DNA from 3 places in the Pseudoalteromonas sp. MMG012 genome. Region 2 is predicted to be linked to each of the others. Evidence: predicted binding sites of a transcription regulator. Region 2 holds the regulator's gene; each other region holds the start of a gene.
The links. Region 2 encodes FliA, which starts transcription of late flagellar genes. Its sites were predicted from a motif close to CTAAAGNTNNNNNNNNNNNNGCCGATA; they were not measured.

Region 1 (10,260 bases), on a different contig from region 2:
CCAAAAAAGAATGACCACACTAGCAGTTGGTGATTTGATAACAAGTAAGTAATCACTTTAGCCAAAGACACAGCACTGGTTATTAAACCAGCAAAAACAGCTACCAAGAAACTACCATCAATATAGTCCCAGCTTGCTTTAACGCCATGCCGTCTCAATAATGCGATGGCTTCGAAATTTACACTTTTTATCGCACTTAAAAACCGAGCATAGATCCCAGTAATAAATGCTACAGTCCCACCCGACACTCCTGGTACAACATCAGCTGCCCCCATGCCTGCGCCTTTTAAAAATAAAAAAATATAGTCTCGTTTAGAATCAGACCGTTTTGTCACTGACGAACTCTCCGTATAAAATAAAATGCAAGTGTAACGCAGAAAAATACTATTATAATTAGATCTTATCCTGATTATGGCACGACGAACAGCGAAGCTATACGTAATTATGTATCAAACTTTTAGGTGAGCGACTCATTAATGATCGAAGACATTAACTTGATCACCACCTCGACGCTTAGCTTGCAATAACGCTTCATCAACCAACGTAAGTAAATGCTGACTATCAGACTGAGCATCTCCCCATACTACCCCCATACTTACGGAGACTGAATAGGCTGAAAGTGCAACGCTTTTAGTGATACATCGATAAACTTCATCAGCAAAGCTTGGGAGCATTTGACGGCTAATACATGGAGCTATTATTAATAACTCCTCACCGGCCCAACGCGCGAGTACTGCGTGGTTATAATTACGCATTAACGCATTACCAACTTGCTTTAGTATTTCATCCCCCACTTCATAACTATACAATTGATTGATCTGTTTAAAATTATCAAAATCGATAAATACAACAGCGGCTTCAGTGTAGATTTGTGGCATATGTGCCATTTTTAACTGCGCCCCTCTGCGATTTAATAATCCTGTCAAGCTATCATGAAACGACAGGTATTCAATCTCAACATAAAACAATTGTGCTTCTTTCCAACGCCGATAAGAAAATAAGGCGAAGGTTACTGTCAGTGAAAAGCATAAGGGAATAAACTCGTCTAACTCTAAATCTTCATGGGACCTTGAAAAGTGATAAAGCCACTCTAACGTGTCATAACTTGAAAAAATGAAAAAGCAAAGAATATTGACAACAAAAAGAATGAATAACTCTTGCCTGTAGTTGATTTTTAAAGGCTTAATACGGCCAGACAACATAAAAAAACTCTCTCAACAATACAGATATAATGACTATCTTGCCTATATACCTTGCAATAGGACCGTTTATGGAAACATAGAATAAATCGATATACAACAATGTACATTATTATTTTTTCGTGTGTTCTGCTAAACAATAACGTACTTATGCCGATAACTTATCAAACCCTAGCAGCAACGAAGTATTATGTCTCAGCGAATTATAAACCTTTTCTTATTAATATGCGCACTAGTACTATGCAAAAGCGCCTCATCAGCAGACTTTGTCATACCAGAGGCAAAGCAAGAGGTAGAAAAACGAGATTTAACGAAATTTATCGACGAAAATGCATTGATTGATATTGAAACATCAAAAGGGAATAGTTTTGCTATTTATTCTCCATATATGGCCTCAACCAAACGTGGCATTGTCATTTTGATTCCTGATATTGGCCACCCTCCTCTTTCATATAATGGATTCAATTACCTACACCACGCGTTAACCGATGACGGGTTTGATACCTACGCCATACAAATTCCAGACATTGCATTTAATGATACACTACCAAAAGATGACGCAAGTAATTCCAGTAATACAGAAACAGTCAGCGAAGAAAGTACTGAAAAAAAAATGCAAAAACCCGCTAAATTTCTGGCTGAGCGAGTCCCTGAGAATTCACTAGACGACTATAAAACACAACTCATAGACATTTTCAAAGCACTATATTCACAATTAACAATGTTAGAGAAAGAACAGCTTGTTGTCATTGCACAAGGTACTAGCGCCGGCGTGTTTAGTGAATACCTTGCTGATTTACCCAACATAAAACTCGACGCTTTTGTGGCCATTAGTGCACAGTTACCAAATAGCAGCAGGCAGCGTCACTTACCTGCAAACCTATCTGTGATCAGCCCACCTTTACTTGATATCTTTTATACCAATGATAACCCTACTGTTACTCGCAGCATGCCCGAAAGAATAAGGTGGGTAAAACGCAATAGTAAATTTGACTATCGACAACGCCAGCTCTTTGGATTAACGACAGAAACCAGGCAACATCAACGGCTGAGGAAAGAAGTTGACGGTTTTCTTCGTCAATTATGACCACCTAGGCTGCTTGTTTTTATCTAACACTAGGATGGGTGCTTTAAAAACTCGTAAGCAGCTTGAATATCTTGACTTTTCTTTTTAGCGACTTCCATCATATGTTGAGGCAACCCTTGGGATACCAGCTTATCTGGATGATGTTGCGACATCAATTTTCGATAAGCGCGTTTTACGTCTTTATCTGTCGCTTGTTCAGTTAATCCTAAAACAGCCAATGCTTGCATTCGAGTTATGCTTTCTGACTGCGGAGCTGTTTGAGAACCTTTTTGCCTTTGATAATCGCCATGTTGCGCGCGTTGTTCTCGAAACTTAAATTCGGCTTGATAACGTTTCAAAATAAAGCGAAAGTGCGTATTCGAAATACCGAGTAATTGACTCACCTTTTGCAATAATTGCACTTCCTGAGGCGCTAAATGACCATCTGAAAACACCATTTGAATTTGAATCTCTAAAAAAAGCTGCAGCAAATCGTAACGACGAGAAAAAACCTCTTTAAAATCGTTAACCGCACCTTTTAATTCAAAATCATTACCTTTGCCATACCTAAATGCATTTTGGGCTTCTTGACGATCTTCCCCGTGCAGTCCCATTTCGTCCATAAATAGTGTTGCAGCTTTAATATGGGTTTCGCTCACTCGCCCATTCGATTTCGCAATATGGCCCATTACGGCAAAGCAACTTGAAAAAAACAATGCTTGACGCTGGTGCAAATCATCACCTTTAAAAAAGCCTTGAAATCCGCCCACCTTATCAAAGTCCTGCTTTAAACTTTTATCGAACATATGCCCAAGCCAGAAACCAAATATAGCGCCTAGCCAACGACCAAACATAAACCCGAAACAAACCCCTAATAATTTACCCCACACTGTTTTGCTCCTGATTTTTATTTATTTCCATTAACCGCTGCGGAGTGCCAATATCCGACCATAGACCCAAATATAATTCCATTGAAACTCGACCGGTCTCAATACTTCGTCTCAATAATGGACCTAAAGGAAGAACACCTACCGACAAGGATGAGAAGAAGTCACGCGTATATAAACCAATACCTGAAAAGGTGTACTTTTGAGTATTTACTATTTGATTTGCCAAACAGAAATCCCCATCTAGATTATGTTCTGGGTTTTCTACCAACACAATATGCGCTTCCCCTGCGTATAACTGTAATTGTGTTAACGCAGCCACATCATAATCAGTGAAAACATCACCATTCACAACAATAAATGCGTCCTCACTCTCCGTTAGCAAAGGCAACGCATTTACAATGCCACCAGCTGTTTCTAAGCCTCCAGCGGGTTCATAGCAATAAGTGACCTTGACCCCAAACTCACTTCCATCTCCATAATACTGTTCGATTACCTCGCCACACCACGCTAAATTAATGACAATATCACTAATGCCTGCGAGTTTTAATCTATTGATATGATAAGTCAGTAAGGGTTGCCCATTGACTTGCAACATTGGTTTTGGCGTGCTTTCTGTCAACGGCATCATTCGTTGGCCACGTCCGGCAGCGAGGATCATTGCTTTCATTTAAATTTATTCAGCTGACTGTTAATTAAAGGTATTATCTCACTCACTAACCAAGTTGCAAGCCATTGATAATTGTCATGCCGCTTAGCTACTTCTACAACATACTGTAATGTAGGTATTATATTGTCCAAATAGCCCGCTTTATTATCTCTTAATAATAATCGGGCAAAAATACCTGCGGCTTTCAAATGCCGTTGCAACCCAGTTAAATCAAAATAATACTGATATTCGAGATATGTCATTTCTCCCAATAACTGTGCTTTTTTCAGTGTTTTATAACTATATTTTTGAAGTATTAAAAAGTCATCTGCTGGTAACTTAAAATAACAATCTCGCAATAAGGATACAGCATCATATGTGATAGGCCCTTGAACAGCATCTTGGTAATCTATCACAGCCCATTGATGGTCATGCCGCATAATATTACGACTGTGAAAATCACGATGCATCGTGACTTTTGGCTGCTCTACTATGCTACTTACCAATGACAATTTCGTTTCTTGCCATCGCTCTTTAACAGTGCCTTCGAGTTCATAGTCAAGCCAAGAATTTAATAACCAATTTTCAAATATTTCCAACTCTTGAGTTATAAAACCATCATCATACGGTTTCATAGACGTTGATTTAGTGACTGTCGCTATTGATGGTAAAATATCTAAAATGGCCATATAGTGCTCCAACCTACTCGGATCACTGATATGATCAGCCAAATGCTCTGCGCCTAAGTCTTCTAGCAGTAAAATGCCATGCGGCATATTTTGCGCTAAAATTTTAGGTACTTTTATGCCTGCGAGGGCAAAATTTGCATTAAGATCTACAAACGGCTGGTTATCTACTTTATTGGGCTCTGAGTCCATCAAAATGTAGCTTTTCTCACCATGATATACCCTTAAGTAGCGACGAAAACTCGCATCTGCGGTTACAACTTCACAACGATATGCTTCATCATTAAAAAACCCAACTAGAAACTGCTCGATATAGGTTTGTCTTTCTTTATTATTTGTCACAAAATTCCATTCTTAATTACTGTATTTAACTGAGTTTTACTTTATTATGTCTTGCTTAGATAATTATACTAGGCCAACAAGGTTAATAAATGAGTAAAACTTGGGGGGTCGTCGCACTGACACTCAGTAGCGCACCAGCGTTAGCAATATCAAATTCTACACCGATGCAGTGCAGTCAGTACTTTCAACCGACAAACTGGCAACCTCTTAAATCTTTGCCTTCCAATGCTATAGATATTCAGGCAGATAACGTTGAAATGCAAGGCACAGCCAGTGCTGAGTTTTCAGGTAACGTCGATGTCAACACCCAGAAAATGCATCTATCAGCAAGCTCAGCCTTAATCGACAAAGAACGAGGTTTGCTCAATGCAACAGGCCCACTTGTCTATCAAGATGCTTTTACTCTCGTTAATAGCACCGGTTTATACGCAGATTTAAATAATAATGATATCAGCTTACTCGGCGCTGACTATCAATTAACACAACAAATTGGTCGTGGTGGTGCTGAGAAGCTATATGCATCAGAATCTGAAATTAGTTTATATAATTCAACTTTTACCACTTGCCCAGTCGAAGCCCCTTTTTGGCAAATTGAAGCAAGTACTATCACATTATCTAAGCACAATGGGTGGGGGGAGTCTTACAACGCAGTTTTGAAGATTCTTGATACACCTATCATCTATATTCCCTATTTCACATTTCCCATAGATGAACGACGAAAGTCTGGCCTACTAACTCCGACTTTGACCAGTTCTGGTCGATACGGGTTTGAAATGGCAACCCCCTACTATTGGAATATAGCACCCAATTATGATGCGACCTTCACTCCTAGGTATATGTCAAACAAAGGGCTCCAAGTTACTTCTGAATTTAGGTACCTAACCAAACAACATCAAGGCCTTTTAGGTGTTGAGTATATAGATAAAGACGATGCAGACCCCCAGCTAGAAAGCCGTTATTTAGTCCATTGGCAGCAACAGAGTTACTTAACCGACCAATGGCGCCTAAATATTGACATTACCAATGTCAGTGATGATGCATATCTAACCGATTTAGGCTCAAAATACGCCAACGAAACCGATACTCAACTGTATCGTACTGGTATCATCAGCTACCTCGGCGATGACTGGATCACTGATATAAAATTACAAAGCTTCGAGGTACTAGGCGACCACACAGAGTCATACGCTGCTTTACCACAAATAACTTGGAAAAACAGAGTACCTTTTCAGTGGCACCACTTGCAACTATCTATATTGGGTGAGTTCAGTCATTTTCGGAATGACGAACTAACAATAACAGAAGCTTCTCGGTTGCACTTAGAGCCAAAAGTTAGCCTATCATTTGAAGAATACGCATGGTCTTTCTTAGCTGAATCTAGCTTATTACATACACGATATGAGCAGCATGGTGATTTACACAATACACCGTATGAAGATTCTGTTACTCGAACCATGCCAAAATTAAGAATGCATGCACAGCTGAATTTGGAAAGAGACACGCTATTTTTTAGTGAAGGTGGCACGCAAACTTTAGAACCGCAAATTCAATATTTGTACACACCAAAAAGAGAGCAAGACAGCATAGGTCTTTTTGATACAACCAAAATGCAAGATGACTTTGCTGGCTTATTTCGTGAACAACGATTCTCAGGTGTTGATAGGATAGCGCAAGCGAACCAATTTACTCTAGGTGCCACAACACGCCTTTTTGATACTAAAAACACAGAAAGATTCAATTTCAGTATCGGCCAAATAATTTACCTCAGTGACGATGTAAAGCCTACTGAACAAGCCAATAATTCAGAAACCAACTACAATGCATTGTTTGCAGCGGAAACCATGGTACATTGGCATCGTCGTTGGTATTTCTCGGCTGGAATACAGTATGACGCAGACTCTAAAGAGCTAATTCAGTCTCATACGACACTAGACTACCGAGGAGACAATAATAAGTTAGTACAATTGAACCATCGTTATGCAAATAGTGTCTCAGGATATGAAATTGATCAAGTTGGTCTGTTTAGCAGCCTACCAATCAATGATAATTGGCAATTTATAGCAAGCTATCACCGAGACTTAAATGCCTCTCGGAGTGTCGAAGTCTTCGCCGGTATACAATACGAAAGTTGCTGTTGGGCTATTCAAATAACGGGTGGAAGACACATAGAAACAGATTTAAACCAAACGATTACACATGATGATGCACAATTCGACACCAGCATTGGGTTTAATTTTGTATTAAATGGATTGGGTGGCAAATCAAATAATGCTGTAAGTCAGCGATTACAACAAGGTATCTTCGGCTACCGTCGACCTTATTTTTTAAATAATTAATAAATATTAGATTACTATGAATTTTAAAAAGTTATTGTTAGTTACCCTATTGGGTATCAGTATAAGTCACACAACACTGGCTCAACGTGTTCAGATGGATAAGATTGTTGCCACTGTAAACGAAGGTGTCATATTACAAAGTGAGGTTAATCAAATTATTGCTCGGGTTAAAGAGCAAGCTAAACAGCAAAGCACGGAATTACCCTCCGATAAAACGCTTCGAGTACAAGCTATTGACAGACTAGTCGACCAATCCTTAATGCTACAACTTGCTGAGCGCATGGGTATGGAGATCTCAGACTCTCAACTGGATCAAACGATATCAAATATCGCTAAGGATCAAAATGTGACTATAGCTGATCTCAGACGCTCAGTAGAAGCCAGTGGAGAAAGCTTCCAAGCTTACAGAGAGGAGCTTCGAAAAGAAATCACCATTGGTCAAGTTCGCCGAGCAAATGTCGACCGACGCATTTATATTAGTACACAAGAAGTTGCTAATTTACAAAAAATTCTAGAACAACAAACAGGAACCCCTGAAGAGTACGACGTTGGTCATATTCTTGTTAAAATTCCAAATAAAGCCTCCCCGGAAGAGATTCAAGATGCGCGTGAACGTGCTGATAACGTAATGGAGTTTTTAAACGACGGTAAAGAGTTTAAACGTATTGCAATCGCTTCTTCAAGTGGTCCAAAAGCGCTTGAAGGCGGACAATTAGGCTGGATGAGCATTAATGAAATGCCATCGTTATTTGCAGAGGCAATTAAAGGCCAGAAAAAAGATGCCATCGTTGGGCCCGTTCGCTCTGGTGCCGGTTTCCACATTCTAAAAGTACAAGATATTCGCGGGCGTGAAGTTGTAGAAACAACTGAAGTACGCTCACGTCATATTCTCATTAAGCCTTCGATTATCCTCAGTGAAGAAAAAGCCCGTGATATGCTTTCTGGTTTCGCGACTAAGCTTCGCGCAGGTGAGGCTGACTTTGCAGAACTGGCAAAAGAGCACTCCGAAGATCCAGGTTCTGCACTCAAAGGTGGCGAATATGATTGGACAGATCCAACAACTTACGTACCCGCATTTAAAAACACCCTTCTTTCACTAGATAAGAATGAGATCAGTGAACCATTTAGAAGTACATTTGGTTGGCACATAGTTCAATTGTTAGATACACGTACAGCTGACAAAACAGACCAAGCGAAACTAAGCCGTGCTCACGGGCTACTATTTAACAGGAAGTTCAAAGAAGAAAGCTTTAAGTGGCAGCGTGAAATTCGGGAACAAGCACATATTGATGTATTCCCTACAGAATAAAATGGATATAAATATGTGCCTCAGAATTGCAATTACGCCAGGGGAACCTGCTGGTATTGGACCCGATCTGGTTATTAAACTGGCTCAAAAAGTATGGTCCGCGCAAATTATTGCCGTCGTCGATCGTACTATTATTGAAAAGCGCGCGATTGAGCTAGGTATCCCTATCACATTGCTGCCATTCAATGCGAATGAAGAGGCACAGCCTGCACCAGCAGGCTGTTTGTATTATTTACAAGTAGAAAAAGGCTGTAATGTACAAGCGGGTGTCCTTGATGAAAAAAATGGTAATTATGTACTGGAAACATTAAAAGTTGCATCTGAAAAAAATATGGATGGTACATTTGATGCAGTGGTTACAGGACCTGTTCATAAAGGCATTATTAACCGTGCAGGCATTTCTTTTAGTGGCCATACTGAATATTTCGCATTGCAATCCAATACTTCCGATGTGGTAATGATGTTGGCAACTGAGGGCCTTAGAGTTGCGTTAGTCACCACCCATATACCCCTAGCATATGTATCGAGAGCTGTTACGACAGAACGACTGACTAAAGTTATCAATATCTTACACGATGATCTCAAAAGTAAGTTTGGTATTAATAATCCACGAGTCTTAGTTTGTGGTTTAAACCCGCATGCTGGTGAAGATGGTCATTTAGGGCGAGAGGAAATAGAGACGATTACTCCAGCCCTCACAGAATTAAATACACAAGGGATGAACCTCATAGGACCACTGCCTGCTGATACCTTATTTCAAGCAAAATATTTAGATAATGCCGACGCTGTGCTTGCAATGTATCACGATCAAGGCTTACCTGTGTTAAAATATAAAGGATTTGGTAATTCGGTTAATATTACCCTTGGACTACCCTTTGTAAGAACCTCTGTTGACCATGGTACCGCGTTAGATTTAGCCGCTACAGGTAACATTGAGGTAGGTAGTTTTGATTTAGCTATCCGCGAAGCAATTAAGCTCGCCCATAAAAAAGCACAGAATTAATGACTGATAAAGTACATTTAGGGCATCGTGCCCGAAAGCGTTTTGGCCAAAACTTTTTAAACGATGACATGATCATCGACAAAATAGTAACAGCCATTGACCCTAAGCCAACAGACAACTTAGTCGAAATTGGTCCTGGCCTTGGTGCTATTACTGAGCCAGTGGTGGAATTAAGTGACAAACTTACCGTTGTTGAACTTGATAAAGATTTAGCTGAGCGTCTCATAAAACATCCATTTATGAGTGACAAGCTAACAGTCCACCAAGGCGATGCAATGAAGTTTGATTTTTCTTCGCTTATTCAAGATGGTGAAAAACTGAAAATATTTGGTAATTTACCATATAACGTGTCAACTCCTTTACTTTTTCATTTATTTGAATTTGCGGACCATGTGGAGCACATGCACTTCATGCTTCAAAAAGAAGTTGTAAAGCGCATGGTTGCAAGCCCTGACTCTAAAGCTTTTGGCCGATTGAGTGTGATGACACAATATTACTGTCACGCCATGCCTGTTATAGATGTACCACCAGAGTGTTTCAAACCCGCGCCAAAGGTTGACTCTGCGGTGATCCGTCTAATACCTAAAAAACCAGAGCAAAGATCTGCAAAAAGTACAAAAGTTCTAAACACGGTATGTTTAGAAGCGTTTAACCAACGTCGAAAAACATTAAGAAACAGTCTATCAAACTTGTTAACAAGTGACGAAATGGCTGAAATTGGTATTGATGCGACTAAACGTGCAGAAAACCTGTCCCTTTCTCAATTTATTGATATAGCAAACT
Region 2 (10,260 bases):
ATAGCATAATCATAATGCTCGCTAATTTTTGCCAGCGTTTTTTTTAACACCAAGCCCATCCCCGTGCGATTGCCCATACTTCTATCTAATGTCGCGATTGCCATTGTTGCGGGCAAAATATCCAGATTATCAATTGTAGAAGGGCACAACGCTTGCAAAATTTCCTCACTTTGCATCGCTGAGCCTCGCGCAAAAATATCATAAACGCTCACCTCTAACTCTTCTGAGTCGATCCCAAAATAATAAGTCAGTGACGCGTGCGGATCTGTGTCTATTAATAATACACGCTTTCCTTGCAATGCGAGTATACCACCTAAGCTCACTGCGGTAGTGGTTTTCCCTACCCCACCTTTTTGATTTGCGACTGTCCAAATCTTCACAATATATGTCTATTCCTAAACGCGATGCCTATTCACAATAAATTAATTGCCCATTACGTACGCTGTTTCTCGCACATTATTAGCACCCTACCTCTTTTGCAACTCTCATCGCAACATCTTGGAGTGCTAAACTCTCAGTTGATAAACCAGCATTAGTAACAGCTTGAGGCATACCGTAAACAACACATGTTTTTTCATCTTGTGCCCAAATAGTAGAACCTGCTTGTTTTAACATTCTTGCCCCATCCCGACCATCGGCCCCCATACCTGTTAAAACTACGGCCAATACATCCCCTTGGTATGCCTTAGCTGCACTAGCAAAAGTAATGTCTACACTCGGTTTATAAGTAATCCTAGGACTCTCATCCTCAAATACTTTCAATGTTTTAGAGCCGCCTCTGGCTTCCACCATCATCTGCTGTCCACCAGGCGCTAAATAAGCGACACCAGGAACGAGTCTATCGCCATTTTTAGCCTCTTGTACTTTTATCTTGCAAAGACTATCAAGACGCCCAGCAAAAGCTGGGGTAAACGCTGCAGGCATATGTTGAATCAGCAGAATTGGATGCGGGAAATTAGCAGGGAGTTGAGTTAAAATAGTTTGTAAAGCAACAGGTCCTCCTGTTGAAGTACCAATAGCAACTAACTGGTAGCGTTTTCCTGATGCTTTTACACTTGTCGAAGTCGTCGTTGGCGAAGAGCTTCGACTAAAGCTCCTATCTGGCTGTGCTATTACTGGTTTAGCTGATGTCGTAGGCCTCGAATTTAATCGACTACTCCCCTCAGTCGCTGGCGCTCTTGTTGTTGGTGCCACACGATGAACCCGCCTACGGCCAATCTCTTTAACTTTTGACTGTAAAGATTTAATCGCCTCTCCGCTATTACGTGCTATGTCTTCAAATTTTTTCGGTAAAAAATCTAGCGCACCTGCATCCAAAGCGTCTAACGTTGCACTAGCACCTTCTCTTGTTAAAGATGAAAACATCAATATTGGTGTCGGGCTCGCTTTCATAATCGCTTTAACTGCGGTTATCCCATCCATTACTGGCATTTCAACATCCATTGTGATGACGTCAGGTCGAAGCTTTGCAGCTTTTTCTACTGCTTCTTGTCCATTAACAGCAAAATCAATAACCTTGATATCACTGTCTTTTTCTAATATTTCACTGACACGACGACGAAAAAAGCTCGAATCGTCTACTACTAATACTTTAACTGCCATTGGCACGCTCATTCTTCTCTGCGGATCTGAAAAGTGGTGCACTAGCACCACTTCAATCAATTTAACTGTAATCTACAAACTCGGTTACTGACCAGCGTAATGTTTCAGCATATTTGGTACATCTAAGATCAACGCTATACCACCATCAGAGGTTATTGTCGCGCCAGCCATACCTGGAGTACCTTGCAGCAATTGGTCGAGAGGCTTAATTACCACCTCTTCTTGGCCAATCAAAGAGTCAACAACAAATCCAACTTGCTGCGTACCTATTTGCACTATAACGACATGACCTTCCGCTTTTCTGGTCGTTGTATCTGCGCCTTTTACTAACCAATGCTCCAAATAAAACAGTGGAATAGCTTTTTGTCTCACGATGATAGTCAGCTGTCCATCGACAATATTCGTTTTTGTTAAATCTAAATGGAAAATCTCGCTAACACCAGCAAGAGGTAATGCAAAAGTTTGCTCACCTACAACAACCATTAAGGTTGGTAGTATCGCTAGCGTCAGTGGTACTTTGATTTCTAAAATAGTGCCAACACGAAGCTCCGATTGAATATTCACGGAACCATTGAGCTGAGTAATTTTAGTTTTTACAACATCCATTCCAACGCCACGGCCTGATATATCAGATATTTCTTCTTTCGTTGAAAACCCTGGTGCAAAAATTAAATTATACGCTTCGGTATCAGATAAACGGCTAGCCTGATCAGAATCAATAACCCCTTTCCCAATCGCTATTTTCTTAAGCTTTTCTGGATCCATACCTGCACCATCATCTCTGATGGTTAACAATATATGATCTCCTTCTTGGGAGGCTGATAACGTAACCGTACCCGTTCTTGGCTTGTTTGCTGCTTCACGAACATCTGGCATTTCAATACCATGATCGACTGAATTTCGCACTAAGTGAACGAGTGGATCTGCTAACGCTTCAACTAAATTTTTATCTAAATCAGTCTCTTCACCTTCCAAAATTAAATTAATATCTTTTTTCAGGCTTCGAGCTAAATCCCTAACAACGCGAGGAAAACGACCAAACACTTTTTTAATTGGCTGCATCCGAGTTTTCATTACCGCGCCTTGTAAATCAGCAGTAACAACATCTAAGTTAGAAATAGCTTTACCCATAGTTTCACTATTTGTATTGTTAGCTAAACTCACTAACCTATTTCTAACCAAAACTAATTCACCAACCATATTCATGATTTGATCTAAACGTTTTGTATCCACTCGTACAGTTGTTTCTGCTTGCGCAGCAGCTGGTTTTTTAGCCACTGGCGCTTTCGCTGGCGCAGCCTTAGCTTCAAGTTTAACAACTGGTTTCGGTGCTGGTTTTGGTTTTGGCGTTGGTGCTGGCGTAGCCGCTTTTGGAGGCTCAGGTTTTTGTATAGATTCATTCTGTTTAGAAGGTGCTTCTAACTCTGTTGAACGTGGAGCCCCCCCCTTGCCATGAAGTTCATCTAATAATGCTTCAAAATCATCATCATTGATTTCATCGTCAGCGTTATCACCTCCGACAGCCGCACTTGGCGGTGACGAATTTCCTGTAGTTGATGATTCCGCCTCTATATTACCAAAACTACCAACGCCATGTAATTCATCTAGTAGACTATCAAATTCATCATCACTTATATCACCATCACTGCTGCTCGCAGCTGGCGCTGGCGCTGGAGTAGGAGCTGGTCCTTGCCCTGATCCATGAAGTTCATCCAATAAATTTTCAAATTCATCTTCTGATATCTCATCAATACCACCATCATTTTCTGTAGCAGGCGCTAAGTCCGCCTCAAATAACACATCATCGACAGGTGGTGTACTAACCGGCTCGGGCTCGGTTGCAACAATTGGCGCTTCATCTTCTGATTCTGGTCGACTTAATTGATGTAACGTCTCTAATAATTGAGGGTCTGCAGGCTCTGGTTTTTCACGATTTTGAATATGCCCAAACATCTCATTAATGGTATCTAATGACTGTAGAATCACATCCATCAATTCGGAGCTAACGCCTCTTTGCCCTTGCCTTAATACATCAAACACATTTTCAGCACCATGACATGCATCAACGAGTTCGGTCATACTTAAGAAGCCGGCTCCGCCTTTGACAGTATGGAAACCTCGGAATATGGCGTTCAATAACTCCTTATCTTCAGGATTGTTCTCCAGTTCTACCAGTTGTTCTGATAATAGCTCTAGAATTTCTCCTGCTTCAACAAGAAAGTCTTGTAAGATATCTTCATCGACTTCAAAGCTCATGTACCTACTCTCCTATTAGAAGCCTAAACTAGACAATAAATCATCTACTTCATCTTGCCCAGAAACCACATCATCGCGAGTATCCGCATCCAATATGGGGCCTTCGGGACCTGATATAGCATCTATGTCTACTTCAGTTGCTTGAACTACCGCTTGCTCAGCGATTACGTCACTTTCTTGGGCTGGTAGTTCATCAGTCGTACCAAAAACGGTAAGCATATGGATAAGGTTATCTTCAACTTCCCTGACAAGTTCAATAACACGGCGAATAACTTGACCGGTTAAATCTTGATAATCTTGTGCCATTAGCACGTTAGTCATCAGGCCCTGTAACTCGTCAGTACGAGTTTGAGAGCCCTGCATAAAACGATCTAGGTCATGACAAAGCGTTTTAAATTCACCGAGTTGGATATCTCGGCTCATTAAACGATCCCACGTAGGCTTTATCTCTGAGATCTCGTCACCTAACTGTTGCGCTAAAGGTAAGCTAGCCTCTATTGCATCCATTGTTTTGTTAGCTGCATTCTCAGTCATTTCCATGACATAATTTAAACGTTGTTTAGCGTCAGGAATGGCTTCAGTCGTCAAATCAGCAAGGCGAGTATCGAGTTCGAAACTTTTTAGAGACTCATGCAATTGACGGGTTAATTTACCCACCTCCGCAAACAACTCGGACTGTTCTTTATTCGCAGCATCCAGTATAAGTTGGTCTGCTTTATCTTGCTCACCTTGTTCCAAATAAACAACAAGTTGTTTAGCTTGCTCAAGGGTGATTTGAGGCACAGAAGGCGTTGACATAAGCCTCTCCTTCTTATTGTTAACCTAAACGTTCAAACACTTTTTCTAACTTAGTTTTTAGCGTTCCTGCAGTAAACGGTTTAACTATATATCCATTTACACCAGCTTGCGCAGCAGCTACTATCTGCTCTTTTTTCGCTTCTGCTGTTACCATCAGAACAGGTATGTGCTTTAAACTATCGTCAGCCCTAATTGCACGCAATAAATCTATTCCTTGCATACCTGGCATATTCCAGTCTGTTACAACAAAATCAAACTCTTGATTTTGAAGCATAGGAAGCGCCGTACTTCCATCATCAGCTTCTTGTACATTTGTAAAGCCTAAGTCTCTAAGTAAGTTTTTGATTATTCTCCTCATTGTAGAAAAATCATCAACCACGAGAATTTTCATGTTTTTATCCAAAACATCCTCCAGTGAGGTTTCAACCTATTATTTTTACTCTAATTGACCCAGTCATTGATTTTAGCTTTGAGCTTTATCATTGCCTGCCCATGGATTTGGCTAACACGAGATTCACTAACATCAAGTATCTGGCCTATTTCTTTTAAATTCATTTCGTCGTTATAGTAAAGAGAGAGTACTAAACTATCCCTTTCTGGTAGCGATTGTATCGCTGTCAGCAACGATTCATTAAAACGTTCATTTTTAACGTTATTAAAAGGTTTGTCTAGCGATAAATCATGGTTTGCAGGAGTAATCACGTCTTCATCAACGCCTAAATCCTCGATACCGATAATTTTACTCGCATTTACATCATGTAGAATATGATGGTACTCATCTAACGTAATATCAAGTTTTTCAGCAATTTCAATATCTTTTGGTTCTCTTCCCAACGCAGATTCAAGGAAAGATATCGCTTCAGCCACCGTCCTGCTGTTTTTATGAACAGAACGTGGAGCCCAATCGCCTCGGCGGATTTCATCCAACATCGCGCCCCGGATCCGAATACCCGCGAATGTTTCAAAACTTGCCCCTTTACTGGCGTCAAAGTTTTTTGACGCCTCGATGAGACCAATCATACCTGATTGAATTAAATCATCTAATTGAATATTTGCAGGTAGCCTTGCCAATAAATGGCATGCCACCTTTTTTACAAGTGATGCATGACGTTCAACCACCATGCTCAAGTGTTCTGTTGTTTGATACCCCATCGCTTTACTCACCGATGATGCCATAGTTACCCATTGACAAGTTGTTCAATAAAAAACTCTAAATGCCCTGATGGCTGATGTGGTATAGGCCATTTAGCGGCCTTGCTTGCCAGCCCACGAAATGCAACCGCGGCTGGAGACTTAGGAAATAGCTCAACAATTGTTTTTTGACGCCGCGAAGACTTTCGCATGTTTTCGTCATACGGAACTGTTGCAACAAGCTCAAGTGCCACATCTAAGAATCTATCCGTCACTTTAGACAGTTTAGCAAATAACTCTTGGCCTTCTCTTAAACTACGCACCATATTCGCAACTATTTTAAATTTGTAAACGCCATGCTCTCTGCTTAAAACTTTAATCAATGCATAAGCATCTGTAATGGACGTTGGCTCATCACATACAACGACCATTACGTCCTGTGCTGCTCTAGAGAAGCTTAGCACCATATCCGAGATACCGGCGGCAGTATCTACAATTAAAATGTCAAATTCAGTATTTAACTCACTAAATGCCCGGATCAACCCAGCATGCTCTGCCGGTGTAAGCTCAACCATATTCTGTGAGCCGGATGTCGCAGGCACTATTTTTATGCCTGCTGGCCCTTCAACTAAAATCTCATCTAGCTCACATTCGCCCGATAAAACATGAGATAAATTCTTTTCGACACGCAGACCCAACATGACATCACAATTTGCCAACCCTAAATCAGCGTCTAAAACTAATACTCTGTTACCTTGTTGACCTAACGCTATAGCCGTGTTCAAAGACACATTGGTTTTACCCACGCCACCCTTACCACCAGTAACGGCTATGACTTTAACACCATGGTTATTATTTTGATTCATCCTACGCAGGCCACTTGCTTGATCTAAAACTGTGTTAATCATACATTCCTACTGTCTGAGACGCCACTGCTTCGCGCCTCGAATGTTGTGCTTTTATTCTCTTTAAATACAATTGCTCAGCTTTTTTGACTAACTTTTGAGCATTTGCCACTCGAATGTCTTCTGGCACCCGTTGACCATTAGTAAGATACCCTATTGGCAAGCGATTTTGAATCGCAATACTGATAATCTCACCTAAACTTAGACATTCATCAAGTTTTGTGAAAATACAGCCACTTAAATTTACTTTTTGAAAGTGACGGACCGACTCTTGTAAAACATGCATCTGTGAAGTCGCACTTAATACTAAATAACTTCTAATATCAACTCTTGCACTACGCATTAAAGTATTTAATTGTTCTGTTAATCGCAAATCTCTTTGACTCATTCCTGCTGTGTCTATTAATACTAGACGCTTATTGCGTAAATGATATAAAACTTCTGCTAATTCATTGGCATCTTTTACTTGCTTTACAGGACAACCTATAATCCGGCCATATGTCGCTAACTGCTCATAAGCACCTATTCTATACGTATCTGTCGTAATTAGCGCTACTTTGTCAGCTCCATATTTTTGTGCGCCTAATGCCGCAAGTTTTGCCACAGTGGTTGTTTTACCCACACCAGTTGGACCAACTAACGCATAAACACCACCTTGGCGTAAGATATCATTATTGGTTGTATGCATTTGGTTTACGACCATATTAAGCAATGCATTCCATGCTTCTTTGCGCGAAACATCATCTGGAATAAAACACGCCATTTGTTCCGCAACCTCTGAATCAATCCCCATACCTTGCAGGCGATCAATTAAACAGGCTCTAGTAGGATCTCTGCGTGCCATATCTTGTTGCATCAATCCGGAAACTTGGTGCTCTAACAACTGACGAATTGCATTCATTTCTTCGCGCATTGACGTCATTTCGTCTGGCTGGACTTCATCTGACTGTTTAACTATATCATCACCAAATCCAGACTCTAATTCATCCTCAAACTTCCAATCAGCGTTGCTTTCAGTGTGACGAGCTGAAATATCCATTGGTTTTGATTTCGTTGGTCTAACATGACTTTGTTGAGTCGGCGCGCTTTGACGCTGTCCCATTGAACCATATTGACCACCGACTTCTGCATGCTTATTGAATACTTGGTCTGTATCAATACCAGATTGCGAAAACATCGATGCCAACTCAGGAGAACGGGGACGAGGTGCTTGGCGCTCTAACAGAGCTTGCAAGCTATCTGCAACTTGAGCTTGTGGCTCAGGCCGTGCTCTTTGAGGCTCTGGACGTATAAATCTAGGCGGTTGTGATTGCGGTTGCGTAACCGTTTCTGCTAGATTTTCTGAAACCTGAGGTTGTTTCACTAGTTCTCGGTCATTATCTACCGCTGCAACGATCTCAACACCATCTGCCAACTTTTTATTTGACATGATTACAGCATCAACGCCAAGTTCTTCTTTGACTTCCTTTAATGCTGTGCGCATATCTTTAGCAAAAAAACGTTTAATTTTCATGTTACAACCCCTTGAGTCCTATTATTGTCCAACTGAGCTCACAATCTTGATTTGCCTTTCATCTGGTACTTCTTGATATGACATCACTCGAAGTCCAGGTATTGTATGTTTAACAAATCTTGAGAGCACACTTCTCAACATACCTGAGGTTAATAAAATAGACGGGTCACCTAACATTTCTTGCGTTTGATGCGCTTCTCGTAACGATTCTTGAAGCCGCTCCGCAAGGCCTGGTTCGATACCTGCCCCTTCATCACCTGCGTTCTGAAGTGACTGATGCAACATCTGTTCCAACTCAGGCGCCAATGTTATGACAGGGATTTCTTCCGCAGCTCCTACTGCATCTTGAATAATCAATCGTCGTAACGAGATTCGTACAGCCGCGGTGAGTACATCTGGGTCTTGACTACGAGGACCATACTCTACGAGCGTTTGAATTATTGACCGCATATCTCTAATTGCGACCCCTTCATTAAGTAAGTTTTGCAATACTTTAACGATAGTCGTGAGAGGTAATACATCTGGCACCAAACCTTCAACAAGTCTCGGATGACTTTTCGCCAAAATATCTAGTAGGTTCTGAACTTCCTCATGACCTAATAGTAGTGATGCGTTATTAGTCAACAGTTGGCTTATATGTGTTGCTACGACAGTTGCAGCATCAACGACTGTATAACCAAGAGAATGCGCTTCATCTTTCTGTTCGGGTTTAATCCATACAGCCTCTAAACCAAATGCTGGATCGGTTGTAGCAACACCATTTATTGGACCAAATACCTGGCCCGGGTTAATTGCAAGCTCATCACCATGCTTTAATTCCCCATCTCCGGATCCCACTCCCATTAAAGTAATATTGTATGCATTGGGGTCTAACTCTAAGTTATCTCTAATATGTACTGGTGGAACCAAGAACCCCAGTTCTTGAGAAAGCTTTTTACGAACACCTTTGATTCTACTTAATAGTTCACCACCTTGTGCTTGATCTACCAACGGTATTAGACGGTAACCAACTTCAAGCCCAATAACATCCACAGGCTGAACGTCGTCCCAACCAAGCTCTTTTTGATCTTGTTTTCGAGCTGCGATGTCACCACCTTTGGCTTCTTCCGCTTGTTTAACTTCCTCTGCTTTTGTTTTTTGGGACTGAGTGTAATACGCCAAATATCCGAGTAATGCACCTAAACTCAAAAATGCAACATGAGGCATCCCTGGTACAAGTCCCATAACAATTAAAATTGCAGCAGCTATTGATAATGACTTTTCATTACCAAGTTGGGCCTTAAATTGATCTCCCATATTGTGAGATTCATTTTGTCTAGTAACAACAATTGCAGTGCCGATAGATAGAAGCAACGATGGTAATTGCGCCACAAGTCCATCCCCAATGGTGAGTAGAGTATAAACCTCCATTGCTTTACCAAACCCGAGATTGTGTTGGATCATACCAACAAATAAACCACCAATAATATTAATAGCTAAAATAACAATACCTGCAATAGCGTCCCCTTTTACAAACTTACTGGCACCATCCATTGACCCGTAGAAATCAGCTTCACGGGTTACTTCTTCTCGCCTAGCTCGAGCATCGTCTGCACTAATAAAGCCTGCATTTAAATCTGCATCAATCGCCATTTGTTTTCCTGGCATTGCATCTAATGTAAATCGTGCTGACACTTCAGAAATACGCCCGGCTCCTTTAGTGATTACAACAAAGTTAATAATAATTAGAATTAAAAAGACCACTAAGCCGACCGCGTAATTTCCGCCGATGACCACTGAGCCGAATGCTTCAATTACTTTACCAGCCGCATCACCACCATTGTGCCCTTCAAGCAAAACAACTCGTGTACTCGCGACATTTAATGCCAATCGCATAATTGTTGCAATAAGTAACACTGCTGGAAACATACCAAACTCTAACGGTTTCATGGTGTAAACAGTTACCAATAGAACGACTAGTGCTAGCGCGATATTAAAAGAAAATAAAATATCTAGTAGGAAAGGAGGCAGAGGTAAGATAACCATGCCTAGCGCAGCCAGAACCATTAGAGGGGT
Region 3 (10,260 bases), on a different contig from region 2:
TTACCCGGATTTGTTCGCGTTAGCAGATTGGTTTTAGAGAAGTGATGATGAAAAATATTATGGGCCTATTGTTGGCGTTTGTACTCGCATTTGTTGTATTTACAATCTATAGCATGCCGGCAGCGATACTTTTACAGTTATTAGAAAAAGAGCTTCCGCCCACGCTAAATATAGGCTCGGTATCGGGGACTGTTTGGCAAGGTAAAGTGAGTGAAATTCGTGTCAATAATATCCAGCTCAATAATGTTCGCTGGGATGTTCAGGCGAGTGCTTTACTTACCGGGAACTTGCAAGGCAAAATTAATTTTGGTAATGCCCGAGACAGGCAGGAGATTTCGGGAAATGGCCAATTCGTTGTGGGGCTCACAAATCAATCTATTGAGCTCAGTGATACCACAGTGAGATTTAGCGTTGAACAAGCAATGTCTCAAGTTACGCTGCCGTTACCTGTACAGGCGAAAGGACGAGTATTACTGGATATTGATACGTTCAATAGTGGTGCACCTTATTGCAATGCGTTAGCTGGCGAGATCCGTAGTCCTGGTATTAGCGTACAAGGACTCAGTGGTTGGTTTGACATTGGAGCTTTAGGCGGGTCTTTGAGTTGTAAATCAGGTAATATTTCGGTTTTGGTTGATCCAGATAATTCACTAGGCTTACAGGCAGATGCGACACTTGCAGAGCATTTTCAGTTCCGTGTAGCAGGAAATATAAAGCCACAGGCCTCTTTACCAAAAGAAGTGCACGATGCGGTAAAGTTTCTTGGTAGACCAGACTCTGATGGCCGTTATCCGGTGAACTTATAATTATGGATGGCATTGATTTTAAATATACTGCACAGCAACAAGCGGTGTTAAATCAGTATTTTTCAACGCGTGATACGGCATTTAATTTAGAACAGGTGGCTGGTTATTTTTTTGCTCAAATTTGCTCACCAGATGCAACGGAAGTTGAGCAATGGATGAAGGTAATAACCGCCGAAGATGATGCGATTTCTGAAGACGTGGTCTTTGCATTAATGGCATTACATCATGACATTAGTGAGCAGGTTTATAGCGATTGCTTTTGTTTAAAGTGGCATGAAGACACTCATTACCTTGATTGTCAGCAATGGAGTCGAGGGTTTTTATTGGGGGTTACCCCTTATTATGAGCGACTCATACATGCCCAAGAAGTCAGTGAAGAGCTGAAACAAGCTTTACAAATGTCTACTGAGCAACTGAGCTTTTTTACCTTAGAAGAGTCGCAAGTCAAAACATATTGTCAGCAAACACATACCGATATGACATTATTTATCCAACAACAAATGCAGCTGGCGGGCGAGTTTGCGGGTGGCTATGCACAGTTAATTGAAGCCACTGCAATAAGTAGTGGTTTATATGACTCTGAGAATGACTTTTAACTAACCTCAGGTTTGGGTAAGGGTTTTGGAATAGAAAATGTTTTGTAAACACACTTACGTACAATCCAATGATGGTATTTCGTTCAATATCAAGGCGCTTTTATGCAGTAATAGCGGGCTATTAGAAATGAAAGCAACGCCGAGAGTGAGAAAAATAGCTTTACTGGGCAAATTCGCTTATCCAGAGCTGAATAACCTCAGGTTTGGATAAGGGTTTTGGAATAGGAAATATTTTGTAAACCAACTTACGTACAATCCAATGATGATATTTTGTTCAATATCAAGGCGCTTTTATGCAGTAATAGCGGGCTATTACAACTGAAAGCAACGCCGAGAGTGAGAAAAATAGCTTTATTGGGCAAATTCGCTTATCCAGAGCTGAGGTTAACTAACCTAACTCTAATTCAATATGTGTGCAGCCTCGAGCGCAGCAAATAATGCCCTGTTGAGTGTTACTTGTCGCCAGATCAAGCGTTAATGGCTGTTGGCACGTTTCACATAAAATAGTTTTACCTTTCCCCAGCTTTTTTAGAATAGTGCGTTGCTTATCGAAAGAGTGTGCGCGCTGCTTATTTAATTGACTAAAGTCCATTATCTGCCTTTTTATTTATTCAATATATCACTAGTAACGTTACATACCTGCATGAGAGTAGGCGCGTATAAGTCAAGGTTGACGTCATTTTCTTCGCAATAACGTAAATGAAATTCACGTAATTTTTCATCGGTGGCCAGTGCTTCATTGATGTAATTTTGTTCTTGAGTGCTTAGAGAGACAGTGCGTGTAACGCTTTCTCTTGCTTGTTGTGCCGCAGGGCTGCGTGTTATTTTACTGGACTCGCTTAATACATCTATCCCTTGATTTAGTAGTGTGTCGCGAGGTCCTTTAATTGACGGGTGATCAATGGTAAATAGCCCTAATATAATGATCACCAGTAGTAAAAATTTCTTCATAACGGTAGTAACCTTGATCTTGATAGCTTAATTGCGGCTATTAGTGTAATAAAATGCTGCTTTTAAAAGCAAGTTTAGTACTCAGAGACTGGATCAAATAATGCCATTTTATTTATTAATTAACCACCAAGCGCATCGTTTTATCGTAAAGTGTTGCTCAGTTTAGAGATTCTTGTGTGATTTTGTATCCATAACTTACTAAGCTTGCTTATAATATCCATATGAATAATAGGGTCACTGTAGCAAGTAACCTGTCGATCGTAGCGGCTTAAGGAGCTTAGATGGACAAGCAAATAAAGATTAAGAATATCCCATCCGAGGTCAAAATACAGAAACCGGATGACCTCCAACCTGATAGATTCAACCCTCGTAATCGTATTTATGTACGTGCGGTGAAAGGGTTACATCAGTTACTACGGCAAAGAATCGGGTTTATTGGCATGCTGGCATTTATGGTGTTACCGTGGATCAGCTTTCATGGACAGCAAGCGGTATTATTTGATTTGTTTGAGCAAAAGTTCAATATTTTTGGTTTAACACTGCTCCCCCAAGATTTAACTATTTTGGCTTTTATTTTAATGATTGCCGCATTTGCTTTGTTTTTGGTCACGACTTTCTATGGTCGCGTATGGTGCGGTTATACATGTCCGCAAACGGTATGGACATTCATTTTTATCTGGTTTGAGGAAAAGTTTGAGGGCAAAGCTAATCAGCGTAAAAAACTCGATCAACGAGAAATGAGCTTTGATAAATTTTGGCGAAAATCCGCTAAGCATATTAGTTGGGTGCTGTTTTCTTTGTATACCGCAATTACCTTTGCAGGCTACTTTACGCCTATTCGTACGTTATTACCTGAGTTATTGGCGCTGACAGCAAGCAGCTATGCCTTTTGGAGTATTGCTGTTTTTACGGTTTGCACTTATGGCAATGCAGGGTGGATGAGAGAAATTATGTGTTTACATATTTGTCCTTATTCACGTTTTCAGTCAGCGATGTTTGATAAAGATACTTTCACGGTAAGTTACGACGAAGCCAGAGGTGAGTCGAGAGGTCCTCGTTCTCGTAAGCAAGATCCAAAGGAGTTAGAACTTGGCGACTGTATTGACTGTAATTTGTGTGTACAAGTTTGTCCAACAGGTATAGACATACGGAACGGGTTGCAATATGAGTGTATCAATTGTGGGGCATGTATAGATGCCTGTGATGGTGTAATGGAAAAAATGAACTACGCTCCGGGTCTTATTTCTTACACAACAGAGCGGAATTTAGAGAGCTCAGCGGAACGCACTAAGCCCATCAGAGGGAAATTGGTTGGGTACTTGCTCATCCTCATCGTTTTATGTGCAGCATTAGTGATGAATATTGCTATGCGCAAACCGATGGAGCTAGATATTATCCGTGATCGAAATCAACTTTATCGGGTTAACTTTGATGGCTTAGTAGAAAATACCTACACACTAAAAGTAATTAATAAAGCACAATCCGCGCAAACATATACTGTCGAGATTAAAGGGCTCAGTCATTACCAAGTAATTGGCAAATTATCACTTCATGTCGAAGCGGGCCGTTCTATGAATTTACCTTTATCAGTGATCATTGATCCGTATGACTTAAACAAGCCAGTAACAGAGTTTACATTCGTTATTGCGCCAATAGATAACCCAGAACAGCAGTTATCACAACAGACTAACTTCTTTAAAGGAAGATAATTCAGTACACTACCTAGTATGAGTTAAAAGCGGGGTTAACCCCGCTTTTTTAATATTTGAGAGTACTATGAGTGAATTTAGCTTTGCCAACTTAACACCAGACTTAATTCTCGATGCGATAGAAAGCATTGGCATTTATCCAGAATCGGGTTTGTTAGCATTGAACAGCTACGAAAATCGAGTCTATCAATTTAAAGCAGATGATAATTGCCGCTATGTTGTTAAGTTCTATCGACCCCAGCGTTGGACTAACGAGCAAATACATGAGGAGCACTCGTTTTCTCTTAATCTACTTGAAGCTGAAGTTCCTGTTGTTGCGCCAATTGTGCGAGATGGCACCAGTTTATTTGAATATCAAGGTTACCGTTTTACGCTGTTTCCAAGTGTGGGGGGGAGACAATTTGAGATGGATAACTTAGATCAGCTTGAGATGCTAGGGCGCTATATTGGTCGTTTACATAGTGTTGCAGGAAATCATGTATTCACTCATAGGCCAACAGTTAACACACAAGATTATTTACATCATGCCCGAGAGGCTATTTTATCTAGCCAGTTGTTGTCAAAATATATGGAAACGCCTTTTTTGACAATATTAGATCAGCTGATAGATAAAACGGAACAAACATATTATAAAACTGACCAAATCCGTTTGCATGGAGACTGTCATGCTGGCAATATCTTGTGGTCAAATGATAAATTGTTACTTGTCGACCTAGATGATTGTCGACAAGGTCCAGCGATTCAAGATCTCTGGATGATGTTAAATGGAGATAGACAAGAAAAAGCGATGCAGTTAGATACACTTCTGTGTGGCTATGAAGAATTTCAAAGTTTTGATCACCGTCAATTAGGTTTGATTGAACCTTTACGAGCGATGCGAATGGTGCATTATATGGGCTGGCTTGCGACTCGATGGCAAGATCCTGCATTTCCACGGAACTTTTCGTGGTTTGCTACAGACAAATACTGGGAGCAGCAGGTCTTAGCGTTAAAAGAACAATATGCGGTATTAAATGAACCCGCTATAAAACTAATTCCATAAATTTGAGAGAGACCGATGTTAAAGAAATTACAATTTGCAGTATTATTATTTTGTTTGCCCTTATTTGTTATGGCAGCCGATTTTACGGATGGTAAACATTACCAAACACTGACTACTGAAAAAAGTGCCTCACCAAAGGTAACAGAATTTTTCTCATTTTATTGTCCTCATTGTTTTCGTTTTGAACCTGTAGCGAAGGCTTTAGCGGATAATTTACCAAAAGGGGCTGTGTTTGAAAAAAGTCATGTAAATTTCCTTGGCGGCTTGTCTGCAGACGTACAAAGTAACTTAAGTTATGCCTACATTGTGGCTAAAAATGCCGGTAAGGGTGATGATATTGCTGCGAAACTGTTCGATAGTATTCATGTGAAAAAAGTGCCATTAGATAACATTACTGATTTAAAGAAGTTATTAGAGGTGAATGGCATTACGGGCGCACAGTTTGACGCCGCATTAGCAACCATGCCAGTGATCAGTGAAGAAAAAGCGATGCAAGATGCACAAGAAAAGTTTTCAAAGGCGGGAGCGCTAACAGGTGTACCTACTTTTATAGTAAATGATAAATATAAAATTAATGTGAGTGAGTTACAAAGCCAAGACGAATTAAATGACTTAGTAAAACACTTATTAAAAAAATAAGGATTGGAGAATTTAATGTTAAAAGTAATTAAAGCGGCAGCGATAGCGATGATGATGCCTATGCTGGCCAATGCGGCTGTATTTGAAGAGGGCGTTCATTATGAAGTGATCTCAGAACGCGGTACTAAAAAACCAGAAGTAACGGAGTACTTTTCGTTCTATTGCCCAGCATGTAATGCATTTGAACCCTTGATTGCTAAAGTTAAGCCGAAACTAAATGAAGGTGTTAAGTTCAAAAAAAGCCATGTTGACTTTGTTGGTACGCGAGATGAAAAATTGCAGAAAATTATGAGCAATGCGTTAGCTACCGCAGAGGTGCTGCCACAAAAAGATAAAATCGTGACTGCTATTTTCACTCATTTACACGGTACGCGCGGTAAAATTAATGAACTTGCTGATATGAAAGATATTTTTGTCGCGCAAGGCGTTGATGGTGAGAAGTTTGATAAACTGTATAAGAGCTTTTCGGTACGTACAAAAGCATCGAAAATGGTCAGAATGCAAAAGCAAATGCAAGATAAGCGTGCTTTGACTGGCGTTCCTACTTTTATTGTTAATGGTAAATATAAGCTGCGTTTACGCGAGTCTAAAACAACCACACCAGAGCAAATTAGTGAACTAATCAATTACCTTGCTGCAAAGTAAATATTTGTTAGACTTAAAAAGCCCCGCATAAGCGGGGTTTTTTGTTTAGGAGAGTCACGATGGAAAAGGTTTTGGTGTCGAGTTGTTTGCTTGGGCAGCCGGTTCGATATGATGGTCAGGCACAGCGGCTGAGCGACCCGTTTATATCTCAGCTGTGTGAGCAACAACGCGTGGTATCATTTTGTCCAGAGGTGGCGGGTGGGTTACCTACTCCTAGAGACGCAGCCGAAATTTTGATGTCACAGATAATTACTGTAACAGGAGTTGACGTGTCAGATGAATTTGTAAGAGGTGCAAAATTGGCTTTAGCACACTGTTTAGCAAGCAATATACGTTTTGCTTTGTTGAAGGAGTCGAGCCCATCATGCGGTAGAAATACGATTTATGATGGGTCGTTTACAGGTAATAAAGTTGCAGGCATGGGTTGGACTGCGAAGCTCTTAGAGCAAAATGGTATTCGTGTTTTTAGTGAGGAGCAGATCCCAGCATTGAGCAAAGCGCTGAGATCACTTTAATGAAAGCGCTTATTTACGTTGTAGAAATACACCTGACTCAACATGATGGGTGTATGGAAACTGATCAAAAATAGCGATACGCGAAACACTATGCGTTTCACAGAGTAACTCTAAATCACGTTCGAGTGTGTCTGGGTTACATGAAATGTATATCACATTGTCGTAATTGGCGACAAGACGGCAGGTTAGTTCGTCCATGCCAGCTCGGGGTGGGTCAACTAGGATTGTTTGACAGTTGTAATCTTTAAGTTCAATGCCATTTAATCGCGAAAAACTACGCTCGCCTTTCATCGCCTGGGTAAATTCTTCACTAGACATTCGTAAGATATCCAAGTTGTTTACCTTATTTGCGGCAATATTAAATTGTGCTGAGTGAACTGACGGTTTAGATATTTCTGTTGCGAGCACTTTATTAAAACTACCAGCCAGAGCAATCGAAAAATTCCCGTTACCACAATATAACTCAAGTAAATCGTTCTCTAATGGTACACAGAGTGACTGTGCCCAGGCGAGCATCTTCTCATTCACAACGGCATTAGGTTGGGTAAAGCTATTCTCAACTTGTTGGTAGGTATAGGTCTGTCCATTGACGTTTAATTGTTCGGTCACATAATCATGTTCGAAGATCACTTTTTGTTTTCTCGCACGCCCAATAAAATCAACTTTATAGGTTTGCTTTAATTCAGTCCGTAGCGTCTCCATTGCTGCTTGCCACTGTTCGTCTAGTGGTTTGTGATAAAGTAAACTAATGAGAATCTCTCCACTTAGCGTAGATAGGTAATCAATCTGAAACAGCTTACGACGCAGTATTTCATTGTGACGTAATTTATCCATCATAACGGACATTAGCTCACTGATAAGGGGGGCAGCTGGATCGAATTGTTCAACGCGTATTTTCTGTTTCGTCGCTTGATCAAACATGATGTGGTATAGATCATCACCTTCATGCCATACTCTAAATTCAGCACGTTGGCGATACTGTGTTTTCGGAGAATCGTATACCTCTAAATCAGGAGCATCAAAACGCGCGAATTGTTGAGAAATGCGCTGCTGCTTTTCTTCAAGTTGCTGGGCATAAGTGGAAGTATCAATTGTTATGATGGCCATGATCAGAATTACCTTACTATATAGAGACGCGCTATTTTAGGCACCGTTAGAGATTTGTCCAGTGTATCGCGAAAAACGCGCTTACTTTCTATACTAAATAACTTAAGCTTTATTTAAACCTGCCGATAATAAAGGCATTGTAGTTGGCTCTTTTAGCCTACTAGTTTCACCGTGTGGAGCCACATCATGAAAATAGGACAACTTAATCAATTGCTTAACCCTGCTAGCTCGTTTAGAGCAGGTAATAGCAAACCATTTATGCCGACCATTCAGAATAATGCAGATAGTTACTCTGGAGATAAAAGTAAATTGGCTGCAAAGTTTTTAGACGACAAGCTTGCTGAAGCTCTTGGTATTGAGAAAAAACCCGAAAAAGAGAAGCCGCTGTTTGACTTTGAGTCGATTGTCAAAAATGTTTTGGATTTTGTGAAAGGCGCAGTTAATAAAGCTAAAGCAGACGGTAAAGACGATGACGAACTACGAAATATGCTAGGGGAGGCGCGCAAAGGTGTGCTGATGGGCATAGACGAAGCAACGGATGAGCTAAAAGAAAGTAGTATTTTTAATGATGAGATTGGCGAAGGTATTGCAAAGTCTAAAGAGGGTATTTTTAATGGCTTAGATGAATTCGAAAAATCATTGTTTGAACCTCAACCAGACAAAATGTCAGTAAGTGCAGCGCAATATGCGAGTTTAGCAAACCAAGCTGATTATACTTTTACCACGGCAGAAGGGGATGAAGTACAAATTACTTTTAGTGACGCTTATTCTCAGAGCCAAGGTGCTAGTTATGCAAAAGAGGGCAACCGAGAAGGCTTTGCGTATGCTGAGCAAAATAGGCAAGAGGTGAGCTTTTCGATCAGTGTGAACGGAGATCTGAACGAAGATGAGCAAAAAGCCATTAATGAGATGATGAAAGATATTCGAGACGTCAGCGACTCTTTCTTCGGCGGCGACTATGATGAAGCATTCGACAAAGCAAAAGAGTTGAATATAGGCAGTGATCAAATAGCTAATTTTACGATGGATTTGAGACAAACTAAAACTACTGCGGCAATTAGCCAATATCAACAAAGTAATCCGCTTAAAGATTTAGAGAAAGCACTACAACCTCTAGATAAACAATTAGAAACGATCAATGAAAGTGCAAAGTCGTTTGGATTAGAGAGCCAACTGCCAGATATTTTGGAATGGATGAATCATGGTCAAGATAGGCTTAATAATTTTTTAGATTATGCTGAGGGTTTTTTTACGCAACTGAATAAGCCCCAAGAGCGTTAGCGATAATTAGGGATTCATTTTCTGCTTTGTGCGTGGCACACTGCGCGTCACTTTATAATGGCGGAGTATAGTTGTGTCACCACATGTATTGGTATTTGATTCGGGGATTGGTGGAACCAGTATTTTACAGCATCTTGAATCTAAGCTCCCACATGCACAATTTAGTTATGTGATGGATAACGCACTATTGCCGTATGGTTTACAATCAGAAACGGTTATTAAATCAAGACTAGCAGCGTTAGTTACACGCATTAAAGAATTGGATCTTCAAGTGGATCTCATTGTTATTGCATGTAATACGGCGTCAACCGCAGCACTAAATGCAACACGTCAGTTAACGAATATTCCCATTGTCGGGGTCGTGCCTGCGATCAAACCCGGTGTATTGCTGAGTAACTCAAAGCATATCGCCTTGTTGGCAACGCCCGCAACATCAAGCAATGCATATACGTACGGACTCATAGAGGAGTTTGCACAGAACTGTAAAGTTGACTCACATCATTCAACCGTTTTAGTGTCGTTAGCCGAAGCTGCTTATTGGCAACAAGAGCTTGACAATAATGTGGTATTTGCTGAACTTCAAACACTCAATATTGATCAGAGTGTAGACGTCATTGTACTTGGTTGTACGCATTTCCCTATTTTAAAAGCTGCTTTGACATCATTTTATGGCAGTAACGTTAAACTTGTGGATTCAGGAGAGGCAATTGCTCGACGTGTGTTGTCTATTTTGGCACATCCAAATAATACAAAAGGGTCTAGCGAAGAGAGAATAAAAAAGCCATTACAATTTTATGCAACGGCTCCTGATAAAATAAGATCTGATGATCGTGTCATCTTGCAGTTAAATCTTAGCTACTAGCCTCTTCTTCTTCCGCATCGTACTGCTTTTGTTTTGCAGCTCTTACTTTAAGCGTTCTTTGTTGGAACTCTTGGTCGTTTAATGCTGAAATAGCTTTGTCAGCATCT

Region 1: J8L97_RS03285 (DUF3530 family protein) is a predicted target of FliA. The motif match lies at 1,332-1,358, and genes of this name have one in related genera.
Region 3: J8L97_RS18970 (DUF5610 domain-containing protein) is a predicted target of FliA. The motif match lies at 8,112-8,138, and genes of this name have one in related genera.

Annotation. Positions count from the first base shown of each region.
Region 1 is NZ_JAGJEF010000006.1:633-10,892, forward strand. Features, by position in the region: gene J8L97_RS03275 (DUF368 domain-containing protein) at 1-275, opposite strand, end outside; gene J8L97_RS03280 (GGDEF domain-containing protein) at 474-1,202, opposite strand; gene J8L97_RS03285 (DUF3530 family protein) at 1,390-2,286, shown strand; gene djlA (co-chaperone DjlA) at 2,316-3,155, opposite strand; gene murU (N-acetylmuramate alpha-1-phosphate uridylyltransferase MurU) at 3,145-3,822, opposite strand; gene J8L97_RS03300 (phosphotransferase) at 3,819-4,829, opposite strand; gene lptD (LPS assembly protein LptD) at 4,919-7,165, shown strand; gene surA (peptidylprolyl isomerase SurA) at 7,182-8,474, shown strand; gene pdxA (4-hydroxythreonine-4-phosphate dehydrogenase PdxA) at 8,488-9,477, shown strand; gene rsmA (16S rRNA (adenine(1518)-N(6)/adenine(1519)-N(6))-dimethyltransferase RsmA) at 9,477-10,260, shown strand, end outside.
Region 2 is NZ_JAGJEF010000005.1:38,937-49,196, reverse strand. Features, by position in the region: gene J8L97_RS02875 (ParA family protein) at 1-380, opposite strand, end outside; gene J8L97_RS02870 (chemotaxis response regulator protein-glutamate methylesterase) at 460-1,602, opposite strand; gene J8L97_RS02865 (chemotaxis protein CheA) at 1,687-3,858, opposite strand; gene J8L97_RS02860 (protein phosphatase CheZ) at 3,874-4,656, opposite strand; gene cheY (chemotaxis response regulator CheY) at 4,676-5,059, opposite strand; gene J8L97_RS02850 (RNA polymerase sigma factor FliA) at 5,098-5,808, opposite strand; gene J8L97_RS02845 (MinD/ParA family protein) at 5,835-6,695, opposite strand; gene flhF (flagellar biosynthesis protein FlhF) at 6,688-8,205, opposite strand; gene flhA (flagellar biosynthesis protein FlhA) at 8,227-10,260, opposite strand, start outside.
Region 3 is NZ_JAGJEF010000075.1:543-10,802, reverse strand. Features, by position in the region: gene gspM (type II secretion system protein GspM) at 1-45, shown strand, start outside; gene J8L97_RS19020 (type II secretion system protein N) at 48-806, shown strand; gene J8L97_RS19015 (UPF0149 family protein) at 809-1,402, shown strand; gene J8L97_RS19010 (hypothetical protein) at 1,791-1,994, opposite strand; gene J8L97_RS19005 (hypothetical protein) at 2,006-2,353, opposite strand; gene ccoG (cytochrome c oxidase accessory protein CcoG) at 2,635-4,062, shown strand; gene J8L97_RS18995 (serine/threonine protein kinase) at 4,130-5,104, shown strand; gene J8L97_RS18990 (thiol:disulfide interchange protein DsbA/DsbL) at 5,120-5,743, shown strand; gene J8L97_RS18985 (thiol:disulfide interchange protein DsbA/DsbL) at 5,759-6,388, shown strand; gene J8L97_RS18980 (DUF523 domain-containing protein) at 6,448-6,903, shown strand; gene trmA (tRNA (uridine(54)-C5)-methyltransferase TrmA) at 6,913-8,010, opposite strand; gene J8L97_RS18970 (DUF5610 domain-containing protein) at 8,197-9,291, shown strand; gene murI (glutamate racemase) at 9,365-10,153, shown strand; gene J8L97_RS18960 (RNA-binding protein) at 10,143-10,260, opposite strand, start outside.